2 linked regions of the Neorhizobium galegae genome follow. Each later gene encodes a partner of the first gene's protein in a complex. Links are inferred from orthologs where the notes say so. Each region holds a gene or a part of one and is shown on either strand. Other genes may lie near its edges.

Region 1 (11,323 bases):
GCTGGCTGGTCGAGGATTCGATCTACCTGGCGCCGGACGCGCGCGGCAAAGGCGTCGGAAAGGCGCTGCTCAAGGAACTGCTGGTGCGTTGCGAGACGCTCGGCTTCCGCCAAATGGTCGCCGTCATCGGCGGCGCAAGCCCGGCTTCCGTTGGCCTTCATCGCGGCCTCGGCTTCGAGCTGACCGGAACCCTCAAAGGCACCGGCTTCAAGCACGGAAAATGGCAGGATACGGTGCTGATGCAGGTCGCTTTGGGCGAAGGCAATGAAACCGATCCGGACCTTAGCGTCTATCCGGGCTCGCTGTTTACCGAATAGCGGGCCGCCTCAGTCGATCAGCTTCAGCACCTTGTCGAACACTTTCAGCACCTGCGGAAGCTCGTGGCCGCGCTTCATGATCAGGCCATGGGTGTTCATGACGGAATAGGCGCCCTGCTTGGCGGCGAGCTTGGGGTTCTTCTCGATTCGAAACAGCGGCGTCTCGCCCGAACGCTTGAAGATGGAGAATACCGCCCGATCCCTGAGGTGATCGATCGCGTAGTCCTTCCACTCCCCTTCGCCGACCATGCGGCCGTAAATCCTCAAGATCGCATCGAGTTCGCGCCGATGGAAGGTGACCGGTGCGGGATCGCGGTTCTGCCGATATTCACTGAGATCGACGACAACGGCTGCGTCCTGGGGTCTCTGGCCCCCCGGCAAATCCGGCTGATCTGTCATCAAGACTCCCAAATCGTCAAATGTCAGAGATATGACAGTGTGCCTGAGAGGCGACAAAAATCAACCCCGGCAATCCGGCCGGGGACGAACCGCCACGATTTTATTCTTGCCCCATTTCGAACAAAAGAGTGCCCGATTTCGAAGCGAGATTGGCAGCGTTGGTTGGCGCCGTTTTCAGCGCCATATGGCCCGGTCTGGTGCATTGACCCTTACCCCCAGCCCCCCAATGTTATTGGATCGGGCCGCCAACAATCGCTCACGCACAATCCGGCAAGCCTTGAACCCCGCCCGCGGTCAATATTTCTTGTAGCCTGCCATCAGCACCGTCGCACCGAGAATGGCGCCCGGCTCGCCGCCCGGCCCCGAGGCCTGCAGCAGGATCGCGCAGCCGTCCTTCTTGGACTTGCCCATCAGCTTGCCCGGCAGGGTCAGCTTCATGCTCTGGCCGTTCCAGGTGCCGACCGACTGCACGTCGTAAACGGCGTGCCAATAGTCCATGGTCTTGCCGCTGTTTTCACCCTTGGTGACATCCACCTGCTGTCGCTTGGTGAAATAGGCGACGACGACGTCCGCCTGCCCCTTGCCGCCGCCGATCTCGATCTCGATTTCGTCGCCGCGCATCGCTGCGGTGACCGGGACGTCGAGCCCCTTGCCGGTTTGGCCGAGTGCCTTCACTTTGTCGTTGATGATCGTGAGGTCGGTGCCCTTGACGTGATCGCGCCCGTTGATGACGGCCTGCGGGGTATAGACGCCGCTCCGCCCCAGCGTCTTTGCATAGCCATATTGCCGCTCGGTATTTTCCTTGGAGCTCAGCGTATCGGTCCAGCCGAGATAGTTCCAGTAATCGACGTGGTAGGAGAGCACGACCATGTCTCCCTGCGCCACCAACTCACCCAGAGCGGCGTCGGCAGGCGGGCAGGAGGAGCAGCCTTGGGAGGTAAAAAGTTCGATCACGCCCTTCGGCGCCCTGACCTCTCCTGCAAATGCAGCGCCCGCATAAAACAGGCCCGCAACAAGGAGTACGGAGCGAAAACGGAAGGGCATGGGTGGCAGACCTTTTTATCAGGGTAACTGTTATCCACGATTGCTCGCAGCGATCAAGGGCCTAACGCACGGGATGGCGGAAAGTAACCACCGGGCACCCTCAAGAGAAAGTCACGAAGGGGTGAAGACCGGATATTTGATCGGTTTCCGAATGCGTTTCGTCGGGTGTCAAACTTGGCGAAAAACACGCCGAGGTCAAATCAGTTTGAGCAGGCCTTGAGTAAAATAAACGGCACCCACGCCGGTGACGATCCAGCGCGTCCAGGCGCGGAAATTCTGGTCGGTCATCTTCTGCAGGATGTCGTTGCCGGCCCGCGCTCCGAGGATGGCAATCGGCGCCGCCACCAGCACAGCAATCCATTCGGTGGTCGGCAGTTCCGAGGCCGCATTCCAGTAGAACACCACCTTCGTCGCATGCGAGGCGACCTGCACCGCCGCCTTGGTGGCGATCACCTTGCGCCGGTCCATCGTCGTACGGATGAAGAAGATGTCGATCGTCGGCCCCGACACGCCGACGCCGACCGTCAGCGCCCCGGCGATCAGCCCGCAGACCAGCGCATGCAGCGGCTTCGAGGCGTCGAGCCGCAGTTTCGAGACCGGCATCCAGACGAGGATCGGCATCAGCCCGATGGCGATCGACACGACGATCAGATCCGGCTGATAGTCGACGATCAGCAGGATGATGCTCGAGATGACGAGACCGAGGCCCAGAATGCCGAGAATGCGGTAGTCGACATACGCCCGGGAAAACCAGGCGCGCGACCCGTTCGAGACCATCTGGATGACGCCGTGGATGGCGATCGCGGTACTGACCGGAAAGAGGAAAAGCAGCACCCAGAGCAGGATCAGCCCGCCCGCCATGCCGAAAATTCCCGAAAGCAGCGATGTCAGGAAAACGGTGACGGCCATTCCGATGAGGATGACGACGGTCAAGGGCACGGGACCTTAGGGGCAGAACGACGACCCCTTGGCAAGCAGGTGCAGGTGCGTCGGATAACGGGAAGGAATCCGCCGGAGTTTTCGCTCCGGCGGATGATGAGCGAATGTTCGCTTAGGCGGCGAGGTCGCGCAGAACCGTCTGCAGGATGCCGCCGTTGTTCATGTAGATGACCTCGTCGAGCGTATCGATGCGGCAAAGGATGTTGATTTCCTTCACCGTGCCGTCGCCATAGGTGATCTTGGCGATCTTCCATTCGCGCGGCTTGATGTCGCCTTCGAGACCGAGAATCTCCACGGTCTCGTCGCCCTTGAGGTCGAGGCTGGCCCAGGTCGTGCCCTCTTCGAAGACGAAGGGAACGACGCCCATGCCGACCAGGTTCGAGCGGTGGATACGCTCGAAGGACTGGGCGATGACCGCCTTGACGCCGAGCAGGTTGGTACCCTTCGCGGCCCAGTCGCGCGACGAACCGTTGCCGTATTCGACGCCGGCGAAGATGACCAGCGGAACGCCCTCGGCCTTGTACTGCATGGCCGCGTCGTAGATCGACATCTCCTCCTTGGACGGATAGTGGAAGGTGTAGCCACCTTCCTTGCCGTTCGGACCGAGCATGTAGTTGCGGATGCGGATGTTGGCGAACGTGCCGCGCATCATCACTTCATGATTGCCGCGGCGCGTGCCGTACTGGTTGAAGTCGGCAACGCCGACCCCATGGCCGGTCAGGTAGGCACCGGCCGGCGAGGCAGCCTTGATCGAACCGGCAGGCGAAATGTGGTCGGTGGTGATCTTGTCGCCGAAGAGACCGAGGACGCGGGCGCCCTTGATGTTCTTGAGACCCGATCCGGTCTTGCCCATGCCGACGAAGTAAGGCGGGTTCTGCACATAGGTCGAATCGTCGTCCCAGGCATAGGTCTGGCCCGGAGGAATCTTGACCGCCTGCCAGTTCTCGTCGCCCTTGAAGACGTCCGCATACTTGGTTTCATAGAGTTCGCGGGTGACGTATTTCAGGATGAATTCCTGGACTTCCTTCGAGGTCGGCCAGATGTCCTTGAGGAAGACCGGGTTGCCGTTCTGGTCTTCGCCGAGCGGCTCGGAGGTCAGGTCCTTCTGGACCGAACCGGCCAGCGCATAAGCGACGACGAGCGGCGGCGAGGCGAGGTAGTTCGCCTGGACGTCCGGAGAAATACGGCCTTCGAAGTTACGGTTGCCCGAGAGCACGCCGGCGGCGATCAGGCCCTTGTCGTTGATCGTCTTCGAGATCGGCGCCGGCAGCGGGCCGGAATTGCCGATGCAGGTCGTGCAGCCGAAGCCGACCAGGTTGAAGCCGAGCTTGTCGAGATCGGCCTGCAGGCCGGACTTGGCAAGGTATTCGCCGACGACCTGGGATCCCGGTGCAAGCGAGGTCTTCACCCACGGCTTGGACTTCAGGCCCTTGGCAACCGCGTTGCGGGCGAGAAGGCCGGCGGCGATCAGCACCGACGGATTGGACGTGTTGGTGCAGGAGGTGATCGCGGCAATCGCCACGTCGCCATGGCCGAGATCGAAGTCCGTGCCCTCGACGGGGTAACGATTGTCGAGCTGGCCGGGCTTCTTGTATTCGGTATCGAGCGAACCGGCGAAACCGGATGCGATCTTGTCGAGCGAGATACGGCCTTCCGGACGCTTCGGGCCGGCCATCGACGGCACGACGTCGTTGAGGTCGAGTTCGAGCGTGTCGGTGAAGACGAGGTCGGAACCGTCGCCGTCGCGCCACATGCCCTGGACCTTGGAATAGGCCTCGACCAGCGCGATCCGCTCAAGCGTGCGGCCGGACATCGTCAGGTAGTTGATGGTTTCGCCGTCTACCGGGAAGAAGCCGCAGGTCGCGCCATATTCCGGACCCATGTTGCCGATCGTCGCGCGGTCTGCGAGCGGCATGTTGTCCATGCCCGGACCGAAGAATTCGACGAACTTGGAAACCACGCCCTTCTTGCGCAGCATCTGCACGACGGTGAGCACCAGGTCGGTCGCGGTGACGCCTTCCTTGAGCTTGCCGGTGAGCTTGAAGCCGATGACTTCAGGCAGCAGCATCGAGACCGGCTGGCCGAGCATGGAAGCTTCCGCTTCGATACCGCCGACGCCCCAGCCGAGAACGCCGAGACCGTTGATCATCGTGGTGTGCGAATCGGTGCCGACGCAGGTGTCCGGATAGGCGATCGTTTCGCCGTCCTCTTCCTTGGTCCAAACCGTCTGGCCGAGATATTCCAGGTTCACCTGGTGACAGATGCCGGTGCCCGGAGGAACGACGCGAAAATTCTTGAACGCCTGCTGGCCCCACTTCAGGAAGCGGTAACGCTCGCCGTTGCGCTCGTATTCGAGTTCGACGTTCTTCGCAAACGCGGTCGGCGTGCCGAACTCGTCGACGATAACCGAGTGGTCGATGACGAGATCGACGGGAACGAGCGGGTTGATCTTTTCCGGATCGCCGCCGAGCGACACCATCGCGTCGCGCATTGCGGCAAGATCGACGACGGCGGGAACGCCGGTGAAGTCCTGCATCAGCACGCGGGCCGGACGGTAGGCGATTTCCGCTTCCGCGAGACCCTTGTTGTTCAGCCATTCGGCGACCGTCAGGATCTGTTCCTTGGTGACGGACTGGCCGTCTTCAAAGCGGAGCAGGTTTTCGAGCAGCACCTTCATCGAGAAGGGCAGCTTCGAAACGCCGGCAAGGCCGTTTTGCTCAGCCTTCGGAAGGCTGTAGTAAACGTAATCCTTACCGCCTACGGTAAGGATGGAGCGACAATTGAAACTGTCGAGAGATTTAGCCACGGAAAACAACCCCGCTGATAAAAGAGCCAACACGCGCGTGCGGACGCCTATGCACTTCATGCACATCAGGATGCGGGTGCGACCATTTCCGCTGTCCGCACGAGAAGATTTTTTGGGATCTTCAGGTTCGGCGGAAGATTGAAATCACGCCGGCCGCTGGCGTGGTTGCAGTGCTTATAGATAATTTCTAAGAAGGGTTCCAGACGCTTGGCGCGCATTCCGAATAAATTTTCGGATCGCGATGATTAAAATCTTAATGAAGGTCTCCGGCATGCGGCTTTCGGCCGAAAACTTGAGTGCAAGACGCGGCGAAGACCTGATTTTCACGGACATCTCCTTTACCCTCGGAGCCGGTGAAAGCCTCGTCCTGACCGGCCGCAACGGATCGGGGAAATCGACCCTGCTGCGGGTCGTGGCGGGATTGCTGCGCCCGGAGACCGGTCGCGTCACCTGGATTTCGGAGAGTGCCGAATCGGGAATGCGCGCCGCCGAGGCTTGCCACTATCTCGGCCACCGCAACGCGATGAAGGCGGAGTTGACGGTGTTTGAGAATCTCGCCTTCTGGAAGGATTTCCTGGGCGACGCGGAGGACGGCAAGGGCACCTCCCCGGGCGAGGCCGCAGAGGCCGTGGGTCTCGGGGGGATCATCCATCTGCCCTTCGGTTATCTCTCCGCCGGCCAGCAGCGCCGCATGGCGTTTGCCAAGCTGCTGGTCGCTTCCAGGCCGGTCTGGATATTGGACGAGCCGACTGCGGCGCTCGATGTCAATGCGGAGAGTGTCTTCACCGGGCTGATCAAGTTGCATCTGGCGACCGGCGGCATTGTGCTGGCGGCGACCCATCAGCCGCTGGGGCTGGAGAATGCAAGGGAATTGCAGATGACGGGGTTTGCAGGCGTGGCGGAGGGGAGATGGTGATCGTTCTGCCCTTGGCCACCCCCCTCTGCCCTGCCGGGCATCTCCCCCACAAGGGGGGAGATTGGATGGGGCCAATGCCCTGCCTCAAATCCAGGCATAAATCCGCCGTCACCAATCTGAAATCTGCTCTCTCCGCTCCCCGAACGATCAACGCTTGGCGGAGGTCCGGCGTCTTGCCGATCTCCCCCCTTGTGGGGGAGATGCCCGGCAGGGCAGAGGGGGTGCGCCCCGGACACGGAGCGTCCGATCATGACCTCCCTCCTCCTCCGCGACCTCAAACTCTCCGTCCGCGCCGGCGGAGGCGCCCTGATCGGCGTCCTCTTCTTCATGACCGTCGTCGCCGTCATCCCCTTCGGCGTCGGCCCCGACCTCAACCTCCTCTCCCGCATCGGTCCGGCGATCGTCTGGATCGGCGCGCTGCTGTCTGCCCTGCTCGGCCTCGACCGCCTGTTTCAGACCGAACGCGAAGACGGATCGCTCGACCTTCTTCTCATGCAGGAACATCCGCTCGTCCTGACCGTGCTCGTCAAATGCCTCGCCCACTGGCTCGGCAACGGCCTGCCGCTGGTGATCGCCTCGCCACTGCTCGGCCTGTTCATGAACATGGACGAGGTGGCGATCGGCGCCACCATGCTGACGCTGCTGGTCGGCACGCCGGCGCTGACCTTCATCGGTGCGGTCGGAGCGGCGGTCGCTGTCGCCCTGCCGCGTGGCGGGCTGCTCGTGTCGATCCTCGTCCTGCCGCTCGCCGTGCCTGTGCTGATCTTCGGGGTCAGCGCCTCCTATGCGGCGGTCGAGGATCCCGCCCCGTTTATGCCGCCTTTCTTGATATTGGTGGCGATCACGATGTTTTTTGCCGTGCTCGGGCCGCTCGGCGCGGCACTGGCGTTGCGCAATGCCGGCGATTGACTAGAATCGGATTGAACGGGATCGGATCGACGACCGGCGAATTGACCAGGATCAAGCTGATTTTTCCGCGCGCATATTAGAAAGTGCCCATGACCGACAGCCTTGCCATCAGCAAATTCACCGAGCTGGCCAACCCGACGCGATTCCTGGCGCTGGCGGCCCGCATCCTGCCGTGGATGGCGGCGGCGACTGCGATCCTCTTCGCGATCGGGCTCTATCTGAGCTTCACGACGGAAGGCGACTACCAGCAGGGCGCGACGGTGCGTATCATGTACGTGCATGTGCCAGCCGCCTGGCTGTCGATGATGTGCTACACGGTCATGGCCGTTTCGGCGATCGGCACGCTGGTCTGGCGCCACCCGCTGGCCGACGTGTCGCACAAGGCGGCAGCCCCGCTCGGCGCCGCCTTCACGCTGATCGCGCTCGCCACCGGCTCGCTCTGGGGAAGGCCGATGTGGGGCACATGGTGGGTGTGGGACGCGCGGCTGACCTCGGTCTTCGTCCTGTTCCTCATGTATCTGGGCCTGATCGCGCTCAACCGCGCCATGGACGATCCGTCGCGAGCAGCCCGCGTCTCCGCCGTGCTGATCCTCGTCGGCTTCGTCAACATCCCGATCATCAAGTTCTCTGTCGACTGGTGGAACACGCTGCACCAGCCGGCCAGCGTCATCCGCATGGGCGGCCCGACCATCGACCGGGAATTCCTCTGGCCGCTGCTGGTCATGGCGATCGCCTTCACCATGCTCTTCTTCACCCTGCATGTGATGGCAATGCGCAACGAGATCTGGCGCCGCCGCGTCGCCGCCCAGCGGCGGATGGCCGCGCGTTTGGCCGGACGGGAAGCGTGAGACCATGAGCCATACCTTCTACATCGCCATGTCCTATGCCGTTTCGGCCATCGTCATCCTCTGTCTGGTCGCCTGGACCTGGCTCGACGGCCGCGCCCGCAGACAGGAACTGGCCGAGCTCGAGGCCTCCGGCATCCGCCGCCGTTCCGCCCAACCGAAAGGTGACGCGGCATGAGCATCGAGACCGAAAATCAGCCCGCCGCGCGCAAAAGCCTGGCGCGTTATGCGCTGCCGCTGATCCCGCTGGCGATTTTTCTCGGCTTTGCGGCGGTCGCTGGCAAGATGCTCTACGACCAGGACGTCAACGGCCGCGATGTCTCGGCCATCCCCTCCGCCCTGATCGGCAAGAAGGCGCCATCGCTGGCGCTGCCGCCGCTGGAAGGCTCGAACACCGCGGCGCTGACGACTGCGGCTATCGGCGGCAAGCTGACGCTGGTCAACGTCTTCGCCTCCTGGTGCGTGCCCTGCCGCCAGGAGCACCCGATCTTGAAGGAACTGGCGAACGACAGCCGGCTCACCATCGTCGGCATCAACTACAAGGACCGCAACGACAACGCTCTGCGTTTCCTCGGCGAACTCGGCAACCCCTACAAGGCGATCGGCGTCGATCCGAACGGCAAGGCGGCGATCGACTGGGGCGTCTACGGCATTCCGGAAAGTTACCTGGTCGCGCCTGACGGTACGATCCTCTACAAGAAGGTCGGCCCCTTCGACGAGCGCAGCCTCACGCAGGACCTCATGCCGGCGATCGAAAAGGCGTCCGCGAAAGGCTGATCAGGCACGAAGGTTCGCGGCGGAGACGACCCGCAGCTGCGTCGGCGCATGTGCTGCCTGCTGGCCTTCCATCACAACCTGGTTGCGGCCGGCGGATTTCGCCGCATACAGACAGGCATCGGCCCGCCCGATCGCATCATGCATCGAGTGATCGCCGCGGGCGGTCGAGGACACGCCGAAACTTGCGGTGATCTGCTGGGTGACGCCATTCTCCCGCCAGTCGCGCGTGGCAAAGGCCAGCCGGATCGCATTGCAGAGCTTACCGGTCTCCGCAAGCGTGACGCCCGGCAGGAAGGCCACGAATTCCTCGCCGCCGAAACGTGCCACCAGGGCATCGGACGGCAGCCCGTCGCGAAGCGCAGCGGCCAGACCGACGATCACCATATCCCCGACCGCATGGCCGAAGCGATCGTTGACCAGTTTGAAATGGTCGATATCGCAGATGAGGACGGCGCCCGAGGGAAAACTCTCCCTGCGGAAATCCGGGATCGCCCGCTCGAAACCGCGGCGGTTCAGAAGATCGGTCAGCGGGTCATGCTCGGCCGCATGGCGATGCTGCCATACGACATCCAGCATGACGGTTCCCAGAACCGTCAGCGCCAGCAGGAAGCCGATGATGCTCGCACTCATCTGCATGAAGAAGGCGTATTCCGAGGCAAAGAAGTCATCGAGCGACGCATAGGTCCCGGATGACGTGAGGATCAAGAGGGCCGACACCCTGACGAGATTGTCGGCGATCACCAGGCCGACCAGGGCCCCGAGCAGCCGGTCGATCGGCCGCCGGATATGGCGGCGGACCTGCCATAGCGGGATGATCAGCAGGATCGAGCAGGCTATGTCGCTGACGGCCAGCTCTCCTCGCAGATCGTGCTCCACCAGGACCATGTAGGAAATGCAGAGGAATGCGGCAGCACAGAATATAAGCCGCCCGGCAGTGAGAAGCGGCCGGCCGAAGCGGGTGAGAATGGCGTGGCCCAAGGAAAAGAACGCGGCCAGGAAGAAGGTGTTTGCGACAATCGCCTGAACCGGGACCGGCAAACCGGCCAAGATGAGCGGCGAGGCAAACCCAAGCGCTGCGACTATGTATCCGACCCCCCAGTAGCGGGACGGCGCAGATCCCCAGCGCTCTAGAAAGAGGAACGTACAGCCGAACACGAAAAAGATGAACGGCAGCAGATAGGCAAAATGATCGTGCGATTCCATAAGACCCCCGCACGAAAGCGTTCCCCAAAACGTCCGGTGCTGGCGACGAAATCTAGCGGCTTGTCGTTAAGAAAACTTGACCGGCAATCGCAAAGATGGATCAAAGCTGTATCATTTTGGCGTCCGGAAGCTTCGAGGATTGGCGCTCCAACGCAAGCACTTTTGGCCGCGCCGGACGTCACTCCGGCGCGGTTTTGTTTTGGGAATGGGGCAGGCGGTATCGGGTATGTGGGAGGTAGGTGGTTTGTGCCTGCCCCGGCTGCTTCTTTGCGACTTGAAGAGGATTTCCGAGCCCTCGTCACCCGCCTTGGCAACCATCACCGGAAACCGGGGTCCGAGAACCCTTAAGGAGGATGCCGGTTCGCGAACCCGATTTCCCATCCGATGACGGGGGTGATTGTGGGATGGTTTCGGATAGGCGGGGACGGACGGGGGAAATCAATACGGGTAAGGGGTTGATGAGGTTGGGCGGATTTTTCATGAGCAGGTAAAACCGTCCCCGGCAAAGACCCCTCCCGGCCTGCCGGCCACCCTCCCCACAAGGGAGAGGGATATATGCCGCGCGCTCACAGTTCCCCATCGTGAGTAGGGATGTCTTCAATAGTGAGAGTAGTCATATCTTCGATCAGGCGGGGATCTTGAGCCAACAATCGAGGTCTATGGTTTGACACGAGCATCGCGGCTTGGTCTCCCTCCCCCTTGTGGGGAGGGTGGCCGGCAGGCCGGGAGGGGTCTTTTTCCCCTCGCCCGCAGCCGCAACTACAAGCCGCCCTGCCAGACACGCACCGCATCGACCGGCCAGACGAGCATCAGCACGTTGAGCGTCAGGTTGTCGCGGATGATGTAGCCGGTCGCCAGCTCGAAGAAGATGGCGATGGCGACCGTCAGCCAGACCGGCAGGCGCGAGGCGGCGAAGAAGCCGAGCACCATGAACACCGTGTCCATCGCCGAATTGAGGATGCTGTCGCCGGTATAGCCGAGCGCCATGGTCGCGGTGCGGTAGCGGTCGATGATCAGTGGGGAATTTTCGGCAATCTCCCACGCAGCCTCGATCAGCACCGCCAGCGACAGCCGGGCGGTCAGCGGCGCGCGGCGCAGGATCAGCCAGCCGAGACCGTAGAAGAGGAAGCCGTGGATGATATGCGACGGCGTGTACCAGTCGGAGAGG
Region 2 (11,451 bases), 3.0 Mb from region 1 along the record:
GCTTCTACCCCGCGATCGACGCCTACAAGAATCATGTTCTGGTTGCCGAAACCGAAGTCGTCCTCGACGGCGAAGGCCGCGCCGCGCGCTTCCGCGTGTCGGGCAATCTCGCGGTTGTCGAGGAGGATATCCAGGCCTTTACCCGCAGTCTCTATATCGCCCTTGCCGTCTTCGGTTTCGGCAGTCTGGTCGTCAACGGTCTGGCGATCCTCTACGGGCTGCAGCCGCTTGACGGCGCACGGCGCTCGCTCGAAAGGGTGCGGCGCGGCGAGGCGGAGCGGCTGGAAGGGGAATTTCCGCGCGAAATCATGCCGCTTGCGAGCGACATCAACGCGCTGATCGAAAGCAACCGCCGCATCGTCGAGCGGGCCCGCATGCAGGTCGGCAATCTCGCCCATTCGCTGAAGACGCCGATTGCGGTTCTGCTCAACGAATCGCGTGCCGTCGAAAAGGTGCAGTCGGACATGGTGCGGTCGCAGGCGGAGGGAATGCAGGCGCAGGTGCAATCCTACCTGAACCGCGCGCGCATCGCCGCCCAGCGCGAATCGCTGCTCGCCCGGACCGAGCTTGAGCCGGTGCTGGAACGCCTGGTCAGGGTGATGCGGCGACTCAATCCGGAAAAGGAGTTCCACCTGTCGGTCTTTCCGCCGGGCGTGGCGCTTGCCATGGAACAGCAGGACGTCGAGGAGACGGTCGGCAACCTGCTCGAAAACGCCGCGCGCTTCTGCGAAACCGGCGTGTGGATCACCGCGACGCCAACATCAGGCCCCCAATCCGGCGAAGGCGAAACCGTGCGGCGCTCCTGGGTCGAGGTCGCTGTCGAAGACGACGGCCCGGGGCTGGAGCCGGATCAGATCCGGGAGGCGATGAAACGCGGCAGGCGGCTCGACGAGAGCAAGCCGGGCGCTGGGCTCGGACTGTCGATCGTGCGCGAAATCACCGGCGAGTATCAAGGTTCCGTCGAGCTGACGCGCGGGACGCGGGGTGGCCTGAGGGCGCAACTTCTGCTTCCCGGCGTCGCCAAGGAAGGTCCGTGATCGTCCGATATTCACAACATGGTCCAGCAGGACTGTGGCGCAAGGGCAACATCGGCCTATTCCCTGCCATTGCTTATGGACGGATGGATCGCCTGCTATATCTTTGTCGGAAGAGACATTTCTATATATCTGCTAATATGCGGGGAGACTGAAAGATCGTCGGATTTGTGTGTTTTCCCAATGACGCCATAATGATGCCATGCCGGGACCGGACCAGTCTCGGCGAGATTTCCGAAGAAAACGAGCCGCGACCGGTTTCCGACACGATGCGATTATTGAGCCTTCGAAATACCGTTTCATCGCTTGTGGTTGCCGGCCTGCTGGCGGGCTGCGGCACGTCTTCAGGAGCGGGGACCGGCGGCACGCGCGGCCTGCTGACACCACGGCCCTCGCCATCCGCATCCTATATTTCCGCGCTGCAGGGCGGCATCGTCGGCCGCAGCGGCGCGACGCTTTCGTCAAGCGACCGTTCCCGCGCCCTCGAGGCGGAATATCGCGCGTTGGAAGGGGCGGCCGGCGGCGAGGCAATCACCTGGAAGGGTGACGACGCGAACGGCCAGGTGATCGCCAACGCCCCCTATCAGGTGGGCACTCAGAACTGCCGTCAGTATCGCCATACGGTAACCATGAACGGCCGCGACATGACGGCGCGGGGCGCTGCCTGCCGCAATTCCAACGGCACCTGGACGCCGCTCACCTGATTTCCTCTGCGGCTGTTTGACATGGGTCATGGCCGCCAGATCGGATCGGCCCCATATGCAGGTTTGAACTTGCGGCCAAAGGCCTCAAATTCGCGTCAACGCCGGCTGCGCTGTTGGAAAGCGCGGGCCGTTGCAGTATTGGGCCACTATGGTTTTATGGATCATCCTCGCAGCTCTGACGGCGGCCGTTGCGGCAATCCTCATCCTGCCTTTCGCCCGAGCCGCCAAAACAGCATCCGCTGACCGTGCCGGAGAGGTCGCCGTCTATCGCGACCAGCTGGCCGAACTGGACCGGGACCAGGCCCAGGGCCTGATCGAGCCGCAAGAGGCCGAATACGCCCGTGCGGAGATCGGCCGCCGGCTGCTGGCCGCGGCCGCTGCCGGGGAGGGCAAGGAGATCGCCGCTCCTAAGGCGCGAAAATATGCGCTCGCCACCACTGTGGTCACGCTGGTTCCGCCCCTTGTCGGGCTCTGTCTTTACCTGGCGCTCGGCAATCCCGGGCTGCCGGACCAGCCGCTCGAAGCGCGGCTTGCCAATCCTGGCAACAATGTCGCCCTGCTGGTCGCCAAGGCGGAGCGGCATCTTGCCGAAAATCCCAATGACGGCGCCGGCTGGGATCTGCTTGCGCCGATCTATTTCCGCTCCATGCGGCTTGGCGATGCCGAGATGGCCTATCGAAATGCGATCCGCATTCTTGGGCCAAGTCCCGTCCGGCTGGCCGGGCTCGGCGAAACGCTGGTCGCATCGAATGACGGGATCGTCACCGAGGATGCGCGTTCCGCCTTCGAGCAGGCGGTGAAGCTCGATCCGGACAATCCGCGTTCACGTTTCTATGTCGGCCTCGGCTTCGAACAGGCCGGCAGGGCGGCAGAGGCGAGGGCGCAGTTCGAGACGATTGCCAAGGGCTCGCCGGCCGATGCGCCGTGGATGCAGCTCGTCAACCAGCATATCGTCAAGAACGGCGGCACCATCGCGACGGGACAGGACACGGCGCAGGCGCCCGGCAATCCGAGCCAGGCGGATGTCGCGGCGGCCGCAAACATGTCGCAGGGCGATCGGCAGGCGATGATCCGCGGCATGGTCGAGAGCCTTGCGGAACGGCTGAAACAGGACCCGAACAATCTCGAAGGTTGGGTGAGGCTGGTGCGCTCCTATTCCGTGCTCGGCGACAAATCCAGTGCCGAGGAGGCCCTGAAGAGCGGCCTCAAGCAGTTCCCGTCATCAGGCGAGCTGGTGGCGCTCGCCAACGAGATGGGGATCACCGTCGAAGGAGTGGCGCAATGACGCGCAAACAGAAACGGCTGGCGGTGATCGCGGGCGGCATGAGCTTCATTCTCGTGGCGGTGCTGCTCGTCATGTTCGCCTTCAGCCAGTCGGTGGCTTATTTCTTCATGCCGGCCGATCTTGCCAAGTCCGATGTCAAACCCGGCACCCGCATCAGGCTCGGCGGGCTGGTCGCCGAAGGGTCGGTGAAGCGCGGTCAGGGCTCGACCGTGAGTTTTACGGTAACCGACGGAACCGGTAGCGTGCCGGTCACCTACACGGGCATCCTGCCGGACCTGTTTCGCGAAGGCCAGGGCGTGGTGACCGAAGGCGCGTTCGACGCGGCATCGCGCGGTTTCGTGGCCGACAGCGTGCTCGCCAAGCATGACGAGAACTACATGCCCAAGGAAGTCGCGGACCGGCTGAAGGCGCAGGGCGTCTGGAACGAGGGTCAAGGCAACCAGAGCCAGCCCGATGGCGCCAAGGGGACGGCAACGAGATGATCATCGAGATCGGTCATTATGCACTTGTTCTGGCGCTCGCAACCGCGCTGATCGTCTCGGTGCTGCCGGTCGTCGGCGCCCGGCGCGGCGATGTCGCGATGATGGCGCTGGCCCCGACCGGCTCGCTGGTGCTGTTCGCGCTCGTGGCCTTTTCCTTCGGCGTGCTGACCTGGGCCTATATGGTCTCGGATTTCTCGGTTGCGAACGTCTGGGAGAATTCCCATTCGCTGATGCCGCTGATCTACAAGTTCTCGGGCGTCTGGGGCAATCACGAAGGGTCGATGCTGCTCTGGCTGCTGATCCTGGTGTTCTTCAGCGCGCTCGTCGCTGTCTTCGGCCGCAATCTGCCGGATACGCTGAGGGCCAATGTTCTGGCCGTTCAGGCCTGGATCTCGACCGCATTCCTGTTCTTCATCCTTTTGACTTCCAATCCGTTCCTTCGCCTCAACCCGGCGCCGGCCGAGGGACAGGATCTCAATCCGGTGCTGCAGGATCTCGGCCTGGCGGTTCATCCGCCGCTTCTCTACCTGGGTTATGTCGGCTTTTCGGTCTGCTTCTCGTTCGCCGTCGCGGCGCTCATGGAAGGCCGCATCGACGCCGCCTGGGCCCGCTGGGTGCGGCCGTGGACGCTGGCCGCCTGGACCTTCCTGACGGCCGGCATCGCCATGGGTTCCTACTGGGCCTATTACGAGCTCGGCTGGGGCGGCTGGTGGTTCTGGGATCCGGTCGAGAACGCCTCCTTCATGCCCTGGCTCGCGGGCACGGCGCTGCTGCATTCGGCGCTGGTCATGGAAAAGCGCGAGGCGCTGAAGATCTGGACCGTGCTGCTGGCGATCATGACCTTTTCGCTGTCGCTGCTCGGCACCTTCCTGGTGCGCTCCGGCGTGCTGACCTCGGTGCATTCGTTTGCGACCGATCCGACCCGCGGCATCTTCATCCTCTGCATTCTCGGCATCTTCATCGGCGGCGCCTTCGCGCTGTTTGCCTGGCGGGCGCCGATGCTGAAGGCGGGCGGCATTTTCGCGCCGATCTCGCGCGAGGGCGCGCTGGTGCTCAACAACCTGATCCTGACGGTGGCAACGGCAACGGTGCTGACCGGCACGCTCTATCCGCTCGTCCTCGAAACGCTGACCGGCGAAAAGATCTCGGTCGGCGCGCCGTTCTTCAACATGACCTTCGGCCTGCTGATGCTGCCGCTCCTGGTCGCCGCGCCGTTCGGGCCGGTGCTCGCCTGGAAGCGTGGCGATCTCCTGGGCGCCCTGCAGCGGCTCTATGTCTTCGCGGGCCTGGCGCTGGCAGCGGGCCTTGCCTTCTTCTACATCCAGAACGGCGGACCGGTTCTGGCGATCTTCGGCCTGGTGCTGGGTTTCTGGGGCATGATCGGCGCATTCGCCGACCTCTGGTATCGCGGCAATTTTTCGAAAGTCGGGCTTTCGGTCGGCCTGAGGCGGCTGGCCGGCCTGCCGCGTTCGGTATTCGGCACGGCGATCGCCCATTTCGGCCTCGGGGTCACGGTGCTCGGCATTTTCGCCGCGACGACCTTCGGCACCGAGACGGTGGTCGAGATGAAGCAGGGTACTTCCGTCGACGCCGGCGGTTATTCGCTGACCTATGACGGGCTGCGCGATGCCATCGGGCCGAACTACACCGAACAGCGTGGGCATTTTGCCGTCAGCCGTGGTGGCGTCCAGGTGGCGGATGTCTGGTCGTCGAAGCGGCTCTATACGGCGCGGCGGATGCCGACGACGGAAGCCGGCATCCTGACTTTCGGCCTCAGCCAACTCTACGTGTCGCTCGGCGATGCGATGGACAGCGGCGGCATGGTGGTACGCATCTGGTGGAAACCGTTCATCCTCTGCATCTGGGGCGGCGCGCTGGTGATGATGGTCGGCGGGTTTGTCTCGCTGTCGGATCGGAGGCTCAGGGTGGGAGCGCCGAGCCGCAAGGCGAAGCCGGTCAAGGCGACGCTGGAGGCTGCGGAGTGATGGCGAACTCACCCCCCTCTGCCCTGCCGGGCATCTCCCCCTCAAGGGGGGAGATCGACTCGTGGCCATCTCCCGCCCCAAACAAACGCTGCGATTGGAGCAATGTCGGTGCGTCTTGCCAATCTCCCCCCTTGAGGGGGAGATGCCCGGCAGGGCAGAGGGGGTGTTCTGGGTCGTTCTCGCGATGATCCTGGCGCTCCTCGCCCCCCTGCCGGCCTTCGCCGTCAACCCCGACGAGGTGCTCTCAAACCCCGTGCTCGAACAGCGCGCCCGAAATCTTTCGGCGCAGTTGCGCTGCATGGTGTGCCAGAACCAGTCGATCGACGATTCCAATGCGGAGCTTGCCCGCGACCTGCGGGTGCTGGTGCGCGAGCGGCTGACGAACGGCGATGCGGACGATCAGGTGATCGACTACGTCGTGTCCCGCTACGGCGAATTCGTGCTCCTGAAACCGCGGTTCAGCGCCAAGACGATGATCCTGTGGGCCACTCCCGTCCTGCTACTGCTGGTCGGTGGCGTGGCGATCCTGGTTTTTGTTCGCACGCGCCCCAGCCAACGCTCGGTCGCGTCGCTGACGGCCGAGGAACAGGCTCGCATCGAAGAGCTTTTGAACAAATAGGCGCCCGAAACAGACCGCCGCAAACATTACCAATAATTCATTCGTCCGCCACCTGCAGTTAACCTGCGAGCGCCTATATCTCTCCTCATCCACCGCTTGGCTGACCTCCGGCCAAAATGACTGAAGAGAAGAAGGTAGCTTAAAACATGCGCAATATCGGACGTCCCTCTCTGAAGACCGTCTTGAAGACCACCACGGTTGCTGGTCTTGCCGCGGTCATGCTCTCGAGCGGCATCCCGGGCCAGGTCGTGCAGTCCTTCGCGGCTCCGGTCAGCGTTACCGCACCGCAGGCCCCGAGCTTTGCCGATGTCGTTTCGGCCGTTTCTCCCGCCGTCGTTTCCGTCCGCGTCCAGTCCGACGCACAGCCCGTTTCCGATGACAGCAGTTCGTTCAGTTTCGGCGGCCGCGGCTTCGACCAGCTTCCTGATGACCATCCGCTGAAGCGGTTCTTCCGTGAATTCGGTGGCCAGGTACCGGGCGCTCCGGGTGCTCCGGGCGACCGCAACAACCGCAACCAGGATCGCGCCGACCGCAACGGCCCGCGGGGCCAGGACGGAAACCGTCCTCACCGCCTGCGCCCGGCGGCACAGGGCTCCGGGTTCTTCATTTCCGAGGACGGCTATGTCGTCACCAACAACCACGTCGTTTCGGATGGTTCCGCCTACACGGTCGTTTTGAATGACGGCACGGAACTCGAAGCCAAGCTGGTCGGCAAGGACAGCCGCACCGACCTCGCCGTGCTCAAGGTCGACGCCACCAGCCGCAAGTTCACCTATGTCAATTTCGCGGACGACTCCAAGGTCCGGGTCGGTGACTGGGTGGTTGCCGTCGGCAATCCGTTCGGCCTTGGCGGTACGGTTACCGCTGGCATCGTTTCGGCCCGCGGCCGCGACATCGGCTCCGGTCCCTATGACGATTATATCCAGGTGGATGCGGCGGTGAACCGCGGCAATTCCGGCGGCCCGACCTTCAACCTCTCCGGCGAAGTCGTCGGCATCAACACCGCGATCTTCTCGCCGTCGGGCGGCAATGTCGGCATCGCCTTTGCGATCCCGTCTTCCACCGCCAAGGACGTCGTTGCCGACCTGATGAAGGACGGCAAGGTCGATCGCGGCTGGCTCGGCGTACAGATCCAGCCGGTCACCCAGGATATTGCCGACTCGCTCGGCCTGAAGGAAGCGACCGGCGCCCTTGTCGTTGCTCCGCAGGAAGGCTCTCCGGGTCAGAAGGCCGGCATCAAGGAAGGTGACGTGATCACCGCCGTCAACGGCCAGCCGATCAAGGATGCCCGTGACCTCGCCAAGCGCGTCGCCGCCTTCGGCCCGAACACCAAGGTCGATGTCGACCTGTGGCGCGACGGCAAGGCGCAGAAGATCCCGGTCACGCTCGGCAATCTCCAGAGCGATGAAGCTTCGGCGGCCGAGCCGAAGCAGCCCGACGCTCCGGCGCCCTCCAGCGACAAGGCGCTTGCCAGCCTCGGCATCACCGTCGCTCCGGCCGAGGACGGTTCCGGTCTCTCGGTCACCGATGTCGATCCGGATAGTGAAGCCGCTGCCCGCGGCCTGAAGACCGGGGAAAAGATCGTCTCGGTCAACAACCGCAAGGTCACCAGCGCCGCCGATGTCGGCAAGGTTCTCGACCAGGCCCGCAAGGATGGCCGCACCCGCGCGCTGTTCCAGGTGGCTGGTGAAAACAATACCAGCCGCTTCGTCGCCCTGCCGATCAACGAAGGCTGATTTCTCAAATAGGTCGCAAGGTCAGGGGCGCCGCCGGCAACGGTCGGCGCCTTTCTTCTTTCCATGGAGCGAGTGATGGAGACGGATACCCGATATTCTGCCGGCACCGCAGATTCCCGTAGTGCAAAGACCGGCGCGGACGCTATTGTCCCGCACATGAAGATTCTGGTGATAGAAGACGACTTGGAGGCGGCAGCCTACATGACCAAGGCCTTTCGCGAGGCCGGGATCGTGGTCGATCATGCAAGCGACGGCGAGAGCGGTCTGTTCATGGGGACCGAGAATTCCTACGACGTGATGGTCATCGACCGCATGCTGCCGCGCCGCGACGGGCTGTCCGTCATCAGCGAATTGCGCAAGCGCAGCATCAATACCCCGGTGTTGATCCTTTCGGCGCTCGGGCAGGTGGACGACCGCGTGACCGGCCTGCGCGCCGGCGGCGACGACTATCTGCCTAAGCCCTACGCCTTCTCCGAGCTTCTCGCCCGCGTCGAAGTGCTCGGCCGCCGCAAGGGGACGCCGGAACAGGACATGGTCTACCGGGTCGGTGACCTGGAGCTCGACCGGCTGTCGCACGAGGTGAAGCGCGCCGGCAAGGAAGTGCTGCTGCAGCCGCGCGAATTCCGTCTGCTCGAATATCTGATGAAGAATGCCGGCCAGGTGGTGACCCGCACCATGCTGCTCGAAAACGTCTGGGACTACCATTTCGATCCCCAGACCAATGTCATCGACGTGCATGTCTCGCGGCTGAGATCGAAGATCGAGAAGGATTTCGAAAAGCCGCTTCTGAAGACCATTCGCGGGGCCGGCTACATGATCAAGGACGAGGGGTAAGCCGAGTTGCTGGCACGTGCCCGCCTGATGTTCCGCTCGACGGCCGTGCGGCTTTCGGCGCTCTATATCCTGCTCTTCGCCTTGTGTGCGGCCTTTCTGGTCATCTACGTCACGGCGATGTCCGAAAGGCTGCTGGCGCAGCAGACGCGCCAGTCGCTACAGGAGGAAGTGCAGGAGATACAGCGCGCCTATGAGCGCGGCGGCGTCAGCCTTCTCCTGCGGATGATGGAGCGGCGAGCCCGTCAGCCGGGCGCCAATCTCTATGTCATCGCCGGTCCCAACGGCGAGATGCTCGCCGGCAATGTTGCCGCGGTGCAGCCTGGCGTGCTCGACGAGCAGGGCTGGACGGACATTCCTTTCACCTATGAACCCTATACGGAAGTGGACCGTCGCGGCCGGCATCTGGCGACCGCCAACGTCATCCGCCTCGACAACGGTCTGCGGATGCTGGTCGGTCGCGATCTCGGCGACCCGAGCCGGTTCCGCGGCATCGTGCGCCGGGCACTGATGGTGGCATTGGCCATCATGGGCGTCGGAGCGTTGGTGATCTGGTTCGGCATCGGCCGCAACGCCTTGAAACGCATCGACCGCATGTCGGCGGCGAGCCAGAAGATCATGGCGGGCGACCTTTCGCAGCGCCTGCCGGTCGGCAAGTCCGGCGACGAATTCGACCGGCTGTCGGATTCGCTGAACGCCATGCTCGGACGCATCGAGAAGCTGAACGAGGGTCTGCGCCAGGTTTCCGACAACATCGCCCACGACCTGAAGACGCCGCTGACGAGATTGCGCAACAAGGCCGCCGATGCGCTGGGCGAGGATCGTGCGGATGTGCGCCGCGCAGCCCTTGAAGGCATCATCGCCGAATCCGACCAGCTTATCCGCACCTTCAACGCGCTTTTGATGATCTCCCGCGTCGAGGCGGGATCGATCGCGGCGGAAATGTCCGATGTCGATCTGTCAGCGATCTCCGCCGACAGCGCAGAGCTTTATGAGCCCGCGGCGGAGGAGGCGGGTCTGTCGCTCACCACCGAGCTCGAACCGGGTCTCGTGGTCAACGGCAACCGGGAGCTCATCGGCCAGGCGATCTTCAATCTCCTCGACAATGCGATCAAATATGCTTCCGAGGGAAGCCAGACGCCAAAGATCGGCGTGAAGCTCGCCAGGAGCGACGGCACGCTCAGGCTCTCCGTCTGCGACAACGGCCCAGGCATCCCGGCCAACAAGCGGGGCGAGGTGACCAAGCGGTTCTTTCGCCTGGACGAAAGCCGCTCCAAGCCTGGCACCGGCCTCGGCCTCTCGCTGGTCGAAGCGGTGATGGAGCTGCATGGCGGCTCGCTGGAACTTTCCGCCACCGACGAGACGAATACCGCAGCGCCCGGCCTGACAGTCACCATGGTCTTTCCGGTGCCGAAGCCGTAAGTTTCGCCAGGGAAGAATCACGGGAGGTGCCAGTGTCGGAGACCGGAAATCGGCTCGATACGGTGAAGGCGGGGGTGATCCGCCCGCTGAACCAGACGGAAACCAAGGCGGCCATGGCGGCCTTGAAGGATATCGGCAAGTCCGAGCCTTCCGTCGCGGAACTGATTGGCAGGGATAGCGCGCTCAAGGATTTCATCGTCGCCGCCTTCACCCTCTCGCCTTACCTGCGCGATACTGCGGTCATCACGCCAAAACTTCTGTCGACTGCGATCACCGAACCGTTGGAGCCGACGCTCAACCGTCTGGTCGATACGGCGCGGCGGGCATGGCAGCTGAAGGACGGCAAGGCGCCATCCGAAAACGAGGTGATGACCGCGCTGCGTGCCGGCAAGCGTGCCCTGAGCTTCCTCGTCGCGCTTGCCGATCTCGCCCGTATCTTTTCCGCCAGGGACACGACGCGCTGGCTGAGCCTGTTTGCCGAAGCGTCCCTCGCGGCGGCGATCGATCACCTTCTGGTCGCCGGTCACGAGAGCGGCAAACTGAAGCTCGCCGACCTCGAAGAACCGAGCAAGGGCGCGGGCCTCATCGTGCTCGGCATGGGCAAGCTCGGCGGCCGCGAGCTCAACTATTCCTCCGACATTGATATCGTCGTCTTCTTCGACCCCGAAGCGGGCATCCTTGCCGATCCTCTCGATGGGTCGGAAGTCTACGGCCGGATGATGCGGCGGCTGATCCGCATCCTGCAGGAACGCACGGCAGATGGCTACGTGTTCCGCACCGACCTGCGCCTGCGCCCGGATCCCGGCTCGACGCCGCTCGCCGTCTCGCTCGATGCGGCGCTGATCTACTACGAGGGCCGCGGCCAGAACTGGGAGCGGGCGGCCTTTATCAAGGCGCGGCCGATCGCAGGTGATATTGCCGCTGGCGAAAATTTCATACGGCTGCTGACCCCCTTCGTGTTTCGCAAATATCTCGATTATGCGGCAATCGCCGACATCCATTCGATCAAGCGGCAGATCCATGTCCACAAGGGCCACGGCGCGATCGCCGTGAAGGGCCACGACGTCAAGCTCGGTCGCGGCGGCATCCGCGAGATCGAGTTCTTCGCCCAGACCCAGCAACTGATCGCTGGAGGCCGCATGCCGCCCCTGCGGGCTCGCGAAACGGAAACGGCGCTGAAGGCGCTCGCCGAGGCGCGGTGGATCACGCCTGACATCGCCGCCGAATTGACCGAGGCCTACTGGTTCCTGCGTGATGTCGAACACCGCATCCAGATGGTCCACGACGAACAGACCCACAACCTGCCGGAAACCGAGCCCGAACTGAAGAGTATCGCCTTCATGCTCGGTTTTG

The links.
Region 2: the proteins of ccmB (region 1) and ccmE are in contact, whole or in part, in a solved structure (PDB 8CE8), measured with the Escherichia coli proteins. The link is inferred for Neorhizobium galegae from one-to-one orthologs.

Annotation. Positions count from the first base shown.
Region 1 is NZ_CP090095.1:4,282,243-4,293,565, forward strand. The notes cover bases 5,634-8,500. They hold ccmB (heme exporter protein CcmB), read left to right. Parts: upstream 5,634-6,670; coding sequence 6,671-7,330; downstream 7,331-8,500. Other genes in these bases: ccmA (heme ABC exporter ATP-binding protein CcmA), read left to right, coding at 5,777-6,421; LZK81_RS21155 (heme ABC transporter permease), read left to right, coding at 7,420-8,178; ccmD (heme exporter protein CcmD), read left to right, coding at 8,183-8,353; LZK81_RS21165 (DsbE family thiol:disulfide interchange protein), read left to right, coding at 8,350-8,500. Also shown: LZK81_RS21120 (GNAT family N-acetyltransferase), read left to right, coding at 1-317; LZK81_RS21125 (DUF2794 domain-containing protein), read right to left, coding at 327-716; LZK81_RS21130 (DUF1223 domain-containing protein), read right to left, coding at 1,011-1,760; LZK81_RS21135 (sulfite exporter TauE/SafE family protein), read right to left, coding at 1,956-2,693; aconitate hydratase AcnA, read right to left, coding at 2,812-5,505; more of LZK81_RS21165, read left to right, coding at 8,501-8,952; LZK81_RS21170 (sensor domain-containing diguanylate cyclase), read right to left, coding at 8,953-10,155; LZK81_RS21175 (DUF2585 domain-containing protein), read right to left, coding at 10,915-11,323. UniProt on the Escherichia coli protein: Required for the export of heme to the periplasm for the biogenesis of c-type cytochromes.
Region 2 is NZ_CP090095.1:1,293,435-1,304,885, forward strand. What follows is about bases 1,768-4,762. They hold ccmE (cytochrome c maturation protein CcmE), read left to right. Parts: upstream 1,768-3,019; coding sequence 3,020-3,505; downstream 3,506-4,762. Other genes in these bases: ccmI (c-type cytochrome biogenesis protein CcmI), read left to right, coding at 1,887-3,023; LZK81_RS06465 (heme lyase CcmF/NrfE family subunit), read left to right, coding at 3,502-4,762. Also shown: LZK81_RS06445 (ATP-binding protein), read left to right, coding at 1-1,037; LZK81_RS06450 (hypothetical protein), read left to right, coding at 1,304-1,738; more of LZK81_RS06465, read left to right, coding at 4,763-5,490; LZK81_RS06470 (cytochrome c-type biogenesis protein), read left to right, coding at 5,633-6,109; LZK81_RS06475 (Do family serine endopeptidase), read left to right, coding at 6,256-7,845; LZK81_RS06480 (response regulator transcription factor), read left to right, coding at 7,921-8,679; LZK81_RS06485 (sensor histidine kinase), read left to right, coding at 8,707-10,098; LZK81_RS06490 (bifunctional [glutamine synthetase] adenylyltransferase/[glutamine synthetase]-adenylyl-L-tyrosine phosphorylase), read left to right, coding at 10,131-11,451. UniProt on the Escherichia coli protein: Heme chaperone required for the biogenesis of c-type cytochromes. Transiently binds heme delivered by CcmC and transfers the heme to apo-cytochromes in a process facilitated by CcmF and CcmH.